One region of the Thioalkalivibrio sp. ALE11 genome, then DNA from elsewhere that is predicted to be linked to it. Evidence: predicted binding sites of a transcription regulator. Region 1 holds the regulator's gene; the other holds the start of a gene.

Region 1 (4,656 bases):
GGAACTTTCCGCTTTCTGTTCCTTTTCCTTCCCGGCCGTGTCCCCGGGCGAGGCTGCCGCCGGTTCTGCGGCGGGCCCGGTGTCCGCATCTCCGGTCCCGCCCGCCGCGGCGGCGGACGGGCCCGGCTCGGCCGGCGCGGTCGGTGGGCCGGCTCCTTTCGCCTGCAGTTCGTCGAGCAGGCTCTCGAACTCATCGTCGGTGATCTCGTCGTCGCCACCACCCGCGTCACCGCCATCCGCGGCCGCGACCTCCGGGGCCGACTCCGCTGCCGTGCCCGGATCCACCGGCTTCGGTGGCTGGTCTCCGTGCAGGCTGTCCAGCAGGGCTTCGAACTCGTCGTCGGTGATCTCGTCCCCGGCACCCACGCGGACTTCGTCATCGCCCGGCGCGTCATCGGCTGCCGGCTCCGGCGCGGACGGCGACTCGGCCGCTTCCTCCAGCGCCTCCGACGGCCAGTCGTCGGCCGTCGCCGGCGCTGCCTCCCCGGCCGGTGCCGCGTCCGGCGTTTCTTCCGCGACCGGGGCGGCTTCGTCCCCGCCGCCGACGGGGACCGTTTCGTTGCGGGCCATGCGTCGCAGGGTGTCGACCAGATCTTCGGGCGCCGGCGTCGGCTCCTGGCCGTCGCGCAGCTCGCCGAACATCACGTTGAGGGTGTCCAGCACCCGCAGCATGGTGTCCATGAGCTGGCCGTCCACCTGGCGCTCGTGATTGCGCAACAGGTTGAAGACGTCTTCGGCGTTGTGGCAGACCGTCACCAGCGGGTCCAGCCCGAGAAAACCGGCCCCGCCCTTGATGGTATGGAAACTGCGGAAGACCGCGTTCAGCAGATCGGTATCGTCCGGATGCTGTTCCAGGTCGATCAGCTGTTCGTTCAGGCCTTCCAGCAGCTCCCCCGCCTCGATCAGGAAGTCCTGGAGGATTTCGTCGTTGGGGTCGATGGCCATGCGGTCTCTCCGTTCCGGTGACTCGAATCGTCGGCAGATGGCTGCCGGTGCAAGGGGATCCCGGGACGGACCCTAGAACCCCAGGCTCGACAGCAGATCGTCCACCTCGTCCTGTCCTTGAACGACATCCGTGCCGGAATCTTGAGTGTGGGGCACCGCGGGTCCATGCCCGCGGCGGTCCTCCTCGCGCGCGGTTTGTTCCGCCTCCGGGGCCTGTTCGGCCGCCGCCCGGGCATCCTTCTCCAGGCGCCCGGAAGACAGGCGGATCAGCGAGACCAGGCTTTCCTCCAGGTCCGTGACCAGACGGATGACCCGCCGGATCACCTGCCCGGTGAGATCCTGGTAGCTCTGTGCCATCAGGACCTGCGACAGCAACCGGCGCAGTTCTTCGGTGTCCTTGCCGGTCTGCTCGAAAAACGCATCGAGTTCGCGCGCGAACTCGCGGAATTCCTCCACCGACAGTTCGCGGTTGCGGAACCGGGTCCATTTCTCGGTGAGTTCCGCGGCGCGCCCGGCGAACGCCTCGGCAATCGGCAGGGACGATTCCACCGCATTCAGGGTTTCGTGCGTGGCCTGTTCGGTCTGGGTCACCACGTAACTCAGACGCTCGCGCGCATCCGGAATCTCGTCCTGTGCCAGCTCGACCAGACGCGAATCGCCCCGGAAGCTCTCCAGGGCCTCGTGCAGTTCGCGGGTCAGCTTGCCCAGTTCGTCGAACAGTTCGCGCTCGTAAGGCCGCGCGAGCTCCTGGATCAGGCGGCGCGAAGCCTCCTCGTCACCGCCTTCCAGAGCGCCCACCAGCTCCCGCGCCAGTGCGAGCCGGTCTTCCCCGGAGGCATTCTCTTGTTCGGTCATCGGGTCTCTCTTGCCGTGTCAGCCGGTCGCGGTATTCAGCCTTGAGCTTCAATACGTTCGAAGATCTTTTCGATCTTCTCCTTGAGCGTCTCGGCCGTGAAGGGCTTCACAATGTAACCGTTCACGCCGGCCTCTGCCGCCTCCACGATCTGATCGCGCTTGGCTTCGGCCGTGACCATCAGCACCGGCAACGATTTCAGCCGCTCGTCCTTGCGCACCTCGCGCAGGAGGTCGATGCCCGGCATGTTGGGCATGTTCCAGTCGGTGATCAGAAAATCGAAGTCGCCGTTCTGCAGCATCGGCAGGGCGGTGCTCCCGTCGTCGGCCTCCATGGTGTTGTTGAAGCCAAGATCCCGCAGGAGATTCTTGATGATGCGCCGCATCGTGGAGAAGTCGTCCACGATCAGGATTTTCATACCCTTGTCCACAGTTCGCTCCGGGAATGTGTTTGAACCTTAGAATATCTGCAGGGACTCGACGTCTTCGAGCCACGAGCCCAGACGCGCCCGCAGACGGTGCACCGCCTGGCTGCGGATCTGGCTGACGCGCGATTCGGTCACGTCCAGCACGGCACCGATCTCGCGCAGGTTGAGTTCTTCGGTGTAGTACAGGTTGAGCACCAGTCGTTCACGCTCGGGCAGATCGCCCAGTGCGCCGGCCAGTTCCTCGCGGAACTCCCCGGCCTCGATGCGCCGCGACGGGGACTGCTCCTGCCCTTCCAGCACGCGATCCGCCTCGCCCTCCGGGCCGCCCACCTCGTCCAGCGCGAACAGATGGGCACCGGCGTGATCATCCAGCATCTGGTAGTAGGTTTCCACCGGGACGCCCAGCTCCTCGGCGATCTCCGGGGCGCGGGCGGCGCGGCCCTCGCGGGCCTCCACCGTCTGCATCGCCTCGGAGATCCGCCGGCTGTTGCGGTGCACCGAGCGCGGCGTCCAGTCGCTGCGACGCAGCTCGTCGATCATCGCCCCGCGGATGCGGATCCCGGCGTAGGTGGCGAAGGTCGCCCCCTGGCCGCCTTCGAACTGCCGCGCGGCCTCGATCAGCCCCACCATGCCCGCCTGCACCAGGTCATCCACCTGCACCGAGGCCGGCAGCCGGGCCATCAGGTGATGGGCGATCCGATTCACCAGCTCGACGTGGTCCGCGACCAGCTGATCCGGTCCTCCGGTCCCCGCCCGGGCGTATCCCGAAAGTCTGTTCTTTGGCGTGTTCATGCGCTTTGCAGCATCCTCTCGACGAAGAATCCAACCCCCCCGCTGGCGCCGCGGGCCACCGGCCAGCCGTCGACCTTGCGCGCGAGCTCGAGGAACGCCCGTCCCGCCGGGCTGCCCGGAGACTGCTGCACCACCGGCGCCCGTTTCTGCACCGCCTGGCGCAGGGCATCATCCAGCGGAATCACGCCCACCAGATCCAGTATGACCTCCGGCAGATAGGTGGAACAAACCGCCTGCAGCTTCTGCATCACCCGTTCCGCGCCGGCACGGCCCTGCACCATGTTCGCGACCACGCGGAACCGGTTCACGCCATGATCCCGATGCAGGACCTTGATCAGCGCATAGGCGTCGGTCATCGATGCCGGCTCGTCGGTGACCACCACCAGGGTCTCCTGCACGGCCTGACAGAAACTGGTCACCGACTCCTGCAACCCGGCGGCGGTATCCACCACCAGCACGTCCAGCGGTCGTGTATACATGCTGAAGGCCTGGATCAGGCCGTGATGTTCCGGCCGGCTCAGGTTGGCCATGGTCGCGATCCCGGACGCGGAAGGCACCACACGGATTCCCTCCGGGCCCTCGATGATCACGTCCTCCAGATCCTCGACGTCCCCGGTCACCAGGTCGTGCAGCGTCCGCTGCGGACGCAGGCCCAGCAGCACATCGACGTTCGCGAGCCCCAGGTCCGCATCGAACAGCATGACCTCGCGTCCCAGACGGGCCAGTCCGACCGACAGGTTGACCGAGACATTGGTCTTGCCGACCCCGCCCTTGCCCGAGGCCACCGCGACCACCTTCAGGGGCTTAGTGTTGTGTGACATGACGTCCCTTCAGCACCGGTTGAATCATTTCCAGCGGGGCGGGTTCCTCGCCCGCGGCCGGCTCGTCCGCGGATCGCGGCCGCCGGGCCTCGCGTTCCGTCGCCTGGCGCCGCCGCCAGGCCTGCATCGCCTCGTCGACCCAGGCATCGGCCGCCCCGTGTTCGGGTTCCTCCTGCAGCGCCAGGCGGGTCAGATGTCCGGTATCCACGCGATGGAAATCCTCGGCGATGCGCTGGCCGTCGCTCATGAATGCGACACCCAGCGGCTGGTCCAGCAGCACCGAAAGCACCTCCCCCAGCTGTTCCGCCTCGTCCAGCTTGGTCAGCACCAGGGCCGAGGGTTCCGTGGGGGCGAATGCCTCCAGCACCCGCCGCAGGGCCATGCCCTGGGTGGTGGCCGCGATCACCAGCCAGGTCTCCGCGCGCACGTCGGCAGGCATGTCCGTCAGCAGGGGTTCGCGCGGGGCGGTACGCGGCGACTGTCCGGCGGTATCCACCAGGATCAGGTGCCCGCTGCCCGCCGAGCGCCGCGCCATCTCGCGCAGCTCGGCCTCCGTCTCCACCACACGCACCGCGGTGCCCGCCATCTGGCCGAAGGCCTGCAACTGCCGCGTCGCGCCGATGCGCTGGGCGTCCATGGTGACCAGGGTGACCGAATCCGGCCCCATGCGGCGGATCTGGCGCAGTGCAATCCGCGCAATGGTGGTGGTCTTGCCGACCCCGGTCGGTCCCTCCAGCGCGAGTACCCCGCCCTCGTCGAGGATCGAGGCGCGCGCGGTCACGATGGCGCCCGACAGGCGCGCCCGCAGGCGCTCCCAT
Region 2 (4,656 bases), on a different contig from region 1:
AATGCATCTGCGGCTCGGCATCCGACTCCTCGATCCCGGCCACCCGCACCGGCGTCGCGGTACCGTCGCGGCTGGCCTGGTCCATCGCTGCCTGGAACAGCACGTGTTTCCCGCGATAGGCCTCCTCGGCGCTGCCGGCCGCCGTGTTGGCGTTCGCCAGGTTCGAAGACACCGTATTCAGCCGCGCCGACTGTGCCGTCAGCGCCGAAGCCGAGGTATTGAACAGATTGAACAGATCACTCACGGCAGTGGCCTCCCGTCAGGTTCAGCGATTGCCCCGGAAGGCATCGCGAATGCCGGAAACCCGGCGATTGAGAAATTCGAGGCTGCTCTGGTACTTGACCGAGTTCTCGGCGAACGCCGCCCGCTCCATCTGCGGATCCACGGTGTTGCCGTCCAGAGACGGCTGCGAGGGGATGCGGTACTTGAGCTCGGCCCCGGTGCCCGCGGCGGCCGTCCCCGGATCCTGATGACCGGCCCGGGTCTTGCTGAGCTGCAGCTGGCCACCACCCCCCGAAGCCGCCTCCAGCTGGCTGCGAAAATCCAGGTCCCGCGCCTTGTAGCCGGGGGTGTCGGCATTGGCGATGTTCGAGCTCAGAACCTCCATGCGCTGCGACCGCAGGTTCACCGACTCCGGCAGAATCCCGAGTGCCTTGTCCAGCGATATGCTCATCCCGTTCCGTCCGGCCCGCGCATGGCGGGCATCCGTTGCCTGACCACGACGATGCAATCGCCGTGCCATTGGCTGCCGGCAAAAGGGGAAAAGGATTGGGAGGGACGCCGGCGCGCGGTCGGCCACGCGGCGAATCACCGCGTCGGAAACGACCGCCGGGCCCGTTGCAGGCCCGGCGTGGAGGGGTTCAGCCCTTCAGCCGCAGGACCGAGCCGTACTCGGTGCGCACGGTTTCGTACGCCTTGCTGTAGGGCCCGACCGTCTCGGAAGCGCCAAGAAACAGATAGCCACCGGGGTTGAGCTGCTTCGCAATACCGTCAAGGACCTGACGCTTGGTCTCGGCGGAGAAATAGATCAGGACGTTACGGCAGAACACGATGTCGAACTTGCCCAGCGCCGCGTAGCTGTCGACCAGATTGAGTTTCTGGAACCGGCAGCGGCGCTGCACCTCAGGGATGATCTTGTGCCCCTCGGGCACGGTCTGGAAGAACCGGGACCGCCGCGACTCGCTCAGCCCGCGCACGATGCTCAGACCGTCATAGACTCCCTTGCGGGCGTCTTCCAGCACGCCCTCGGACAGGTCCGTGCCGAGAATGCTGACGGGAACCACCCGGCGCGGGCGCGAGGCCTCCCATTCCGAGACCACCATCGAGATGCTGTAGGGCTCCTGGCCACTGGAACACCCGGCCGACCAGACCTTGATCGACGACCGAGTGGACGCCAGCTCCGGGAGGATCACGTGGCGCAGGATCTCGAACGGAAAACCGTCGCGAAACCAGGAGGTTTCGTTGGTGGTCATCGCGTCGATGACGCGCGTGCGCAGCTTCGGACTGGGCGCCTTGCGCAGGGCGTGCAGCAGTTCCGGCACGTCCTTGTAGCCGAATTCATCCAGCAGGCGGGACAGCCGGCTGGACACCAGGTACTGGCGGCTGTCCCCCAGCACCAGGCCACAGCACTCGGAGAGAAAGCGCGCGAATTCTTCGTAGTCACGGGAATCGATCACGCACACATCTCCGCCTTGACGCGTGCCGGGCCCGTCCGCCGTCCGCTGGTTGTTCGGTTCGATGATTCCATGCTGCCACAGTATAGGGCTTCAGGGCGGTCTTGCGGGAGCCCGCGACACGCAAAGGGGCGGCAAGTGCCGACCGCCCGCCTCCGCCGGGCCGGCAACCCCTCGCCCCCGGTAACCACCGACATCTCAGGCGGTCTTGTTGATCTGTTCCAGGACCGCACTGGCCAGTTCGTCCGGGTTGAACTTGGAGAGGAACGCATCCGCACCGGCCCGACGCACCATGTCGGTATTGAATTCGCCGCTGAGCGAGGAATGCAGCAGCACCCGCAGCGGCCGCAGGCGCTCGTTCTCGCGGATCTTTGCCGTCAGGGTGTAACCATCCATGCGCGGCATTTCGATATCCGAGATCACCAGCTCGACCGTGTCGTGGATCGGACCCTCGGCGGCTTTCTCCTCCAGGTAATCCAGGGCTTCACGCCCGTCCTTGCACAGCACGTAGGGCCACTCGAGCCCCTGGATGGCGCTTTCGATCTGGCGGCGAGCCACCACCGAGTCGTCGGCGATGACGATTTCCCGACGCTCGGGTGTCTGCTCGGCCACCGCGGAACGCACGCTTTCCGACACCTCGGTGGGCAACGGATTGACCAGCGACAGCACGCGCTCCACGTCGATGATCTCCACCAGCTTGTTGTCGAGTTCAGTGACCGCCACCAGAAACGACTCGCGCCCGGTGCCGCGCGGGGGCGACTTCACCTGGTCCCAGTTGACGTTCACGATGCGATCCACCGCCGACACCATGAAGCCCTGCACCGAGCGATTGAACTCCGTCACCACGACCTTCTGCTGGCCGTCCGCCCCGGCCCGCGTCGACTGCATGCCCATCGCCCGCGCCAGATCGATGATCGGCACGGTCTTGTCGCGCAGGGTGGTGACGCCCCGCACCACCCCGGCGGACCCGGGAATCTGGCGCAACTGCGGCAGCGGAATCACCTCGCGCACCTTGAACACGTTGATCCCGAAGGTCTGCGTGCCGCCCAGATAGAACAGCAGCAGCTCCATCCGGTTCTGCCCGACCATCTGCGTGCGCTGGTTCACGTCGTCAATAAACTGACTCACGGTTCTCGCCCCCTGGGTTGTTCTCCCTGCTAACGGCCGCGCCGGCGGGAGCTTGAACCACGCATCGGACGCGCAGGACAGGCGCCGGATGCCATGGCACAGAATCTGCATGTATTCCGTGACGAAGACACAGGGTCAACGGTGACCGGACATGCACCTTTTCAAGTTACAGGCTTTGCTCCCGTACCGCAGCCCGGGCCGCAGCGGGGGTGCGCTTCTTCTGATGCTCGCGCTCCTCGCCCCGACCGCGCAAGCGGAGATCGAGCCGGTGCAGAACATTCGTGACAGCGCGGAACGGTTCCTGCACCAGCAGCTTGGGGACCACAACGGCGACGATGTGGAGGTGCAACTCGGTCATGTCGACGACCGCCTGCGCCTCAAGCGCTGCGAAGAACCCCTGGAGGCCTCGCTGCCGCCCGGCGGCCGCCCGAGGGGCAATACTGCGGTCAACATCCGCTGTCCCGGGCCGGTGACCTGGTCGGTGTACGTTCCGGCCACCGTGGAACGCCACGCCGAGGTGGTGGTGGCCCGCCGCAACCTGTCGCGCCAGCAGACCCTGGGGCCGGGCGATCTGCGCATGGAGCGCATCGAGACGTCGCGCCAGGCCAGCCATTATTTCGAGGACGCATCCGAGGTGGTCGGTCTGCAGACCCGCCGCGCGATTCGCCAGGGCCAGGTCATCGGCCAGCAGCACGTTAATGAACGTCAGGTGATCCAGCGCGGCCAGCGCGTTACCATCCTCGCCAGCAGCGGCAGCGTCACTATCCGCATGCAGGGCGAAGCCCTGGAGGACGCCACGGCCGGCGACTGGATCCGCGTGCGCAACACCTCCTCCGGACGCGAGATCGAGGGCGAGGTCCAGCCATCGGGCACGGTTCGCGTCGCCCTGTAGTAAAATGTGACGGAAATCCCGCAACCGACCCTACAGTTTCGGGCATTCCGGCCGATACACGAGGCAGACCAGTCAAACGACAGGACAAAGTCATGGATATCAAAGGCCCCAACATCAATGGCCTGCGCCCCGACAGCCAGAACGGCGGGGTCCGCGGCCGTGACGACGACGCCCGCACCGGCAGCAACGGGGTGGACCGCGCCGGCAACGGCGGGGCCGCCAGCGGTGACGCCGTCACCCTGACCGGTGCCGCCCAGGCCATGAACGGCAGCGGCGAAGCCAGCGAGGCCGCGCCGTTCAACGAGGCGAAGGTGGCCGAGATCCGCGAGGCGATCGCTCAGGGGAACTACCCGATCGACAACGAGGAACTGGCCGATCGCATGATGGAAATCGAAGGCCTGCTGCGGTGATCCGGTGGTGACCGACGAAACCGGAATCCGTCCTTCCCTGGAGGAATCCATCCGTCTCGGACAACGGCTGGAGGATATCCTGCTGGAGGAAACCCGGGCCATCGAGTCACGGGAGCCGGAGCGGCTGCAGGCCGCGGTCCAGCGCAAGCAGGAACTGCTGCAGGCACTGGAAACCGAAACCCGCAAACAGCAGCAATGGATCGAAGCTCGCGGTGCCGAGTTCACCCCGGAAGGGGTAGCGCGGCTGTTCGCGCGTCTGGAGGGAGGGGAGCACCTCAACGACCGCTGGCAGGCGCTGCGGGCGACGATCGAACGCTGCAACGAACTCAACCAGGGCAACGCCCGGCTGATCGAACGCAACCAGCGCCGGGTGCAGATGTCCATGCAGATCCTGCGTGGCGAAGACAACGGACCGGCCACGACCTACGACCCCTACGGCAAGGCCCGTCATCGCCGTACCACCGGCCAGACCATCACCCGCGCCTGAGCCCGAGTTGGGCCGGAAAGGCGTGAACTCCGTCACAGGGTGTATGATGCGCGAACCCACTTCGGA

The links. Region 1 encodes FliA, which starts transcription of late flagellar genes. Its sites were predicted from a motif close to GCTAAAGTTNNNNNNNNNNCNGCCGATA; they were not measured.
Region 2: the regulator FliA is predicted to act here: its motif matches at 2,832-2,859, upstream of F620_RS0112380 (chemotaxis protein).

Annotation. Positions count from the first base shown of each region.
Region 1 covers NZ_KB906168.1:48,378-53,033, forward strand. Annotated here, with positions in the region: gene F620_RS0107100 (chemotaxis protein CheA) at 1-945, opposite strand, end outside; gene F620_RS0107105 (protein phosphatase CheZ) at 1,018-1,800, opposite strand; gene F620_RS0107110 (chemotaxis response regulator CheY) at 1,836-2,216, opposite strand; gene F620_RS0107115 (RNA polymerase sigma factor FliA) at 2,256-3,017, opposite strand; gene F620_RS0107120 (MinD/ParA family protein) at 3,014-3,838, opposite strand; gene flhF (flagellar biosynthesis protein FlhF) at 3,822-4,656, opposite strand, start outside.
Region 2 covers NZ_KB906179.1:7,807-12,462, reverse strand. Annotated here, with positions in the region: gene flgC (flagellar basal body rod protein FlgC) at 1-244, opposite strand, end outside; gene flgB (flagellar basal body rod protein FlgB) at 266-673, opposite strand; gene F620_RS0112385 (protein-glutamate O-methyltransferase CheR) at 861-1,676, opposite strand; gene F620_RS0112380 (chemotaxis protein) at 1,872-2,801, opposite strand; gene flgA (flagellar basal body P-ring formation chaperone FlgA) at 3,025-3,693, shown strand; gene flgM (flagellar biosynthesis anti-sigma factor FlgM) at 3,786-4,103, shown strand; gene F620_RS0112365 (flagella synthesis protein FlgN) at 4,108-4,590, shown strand.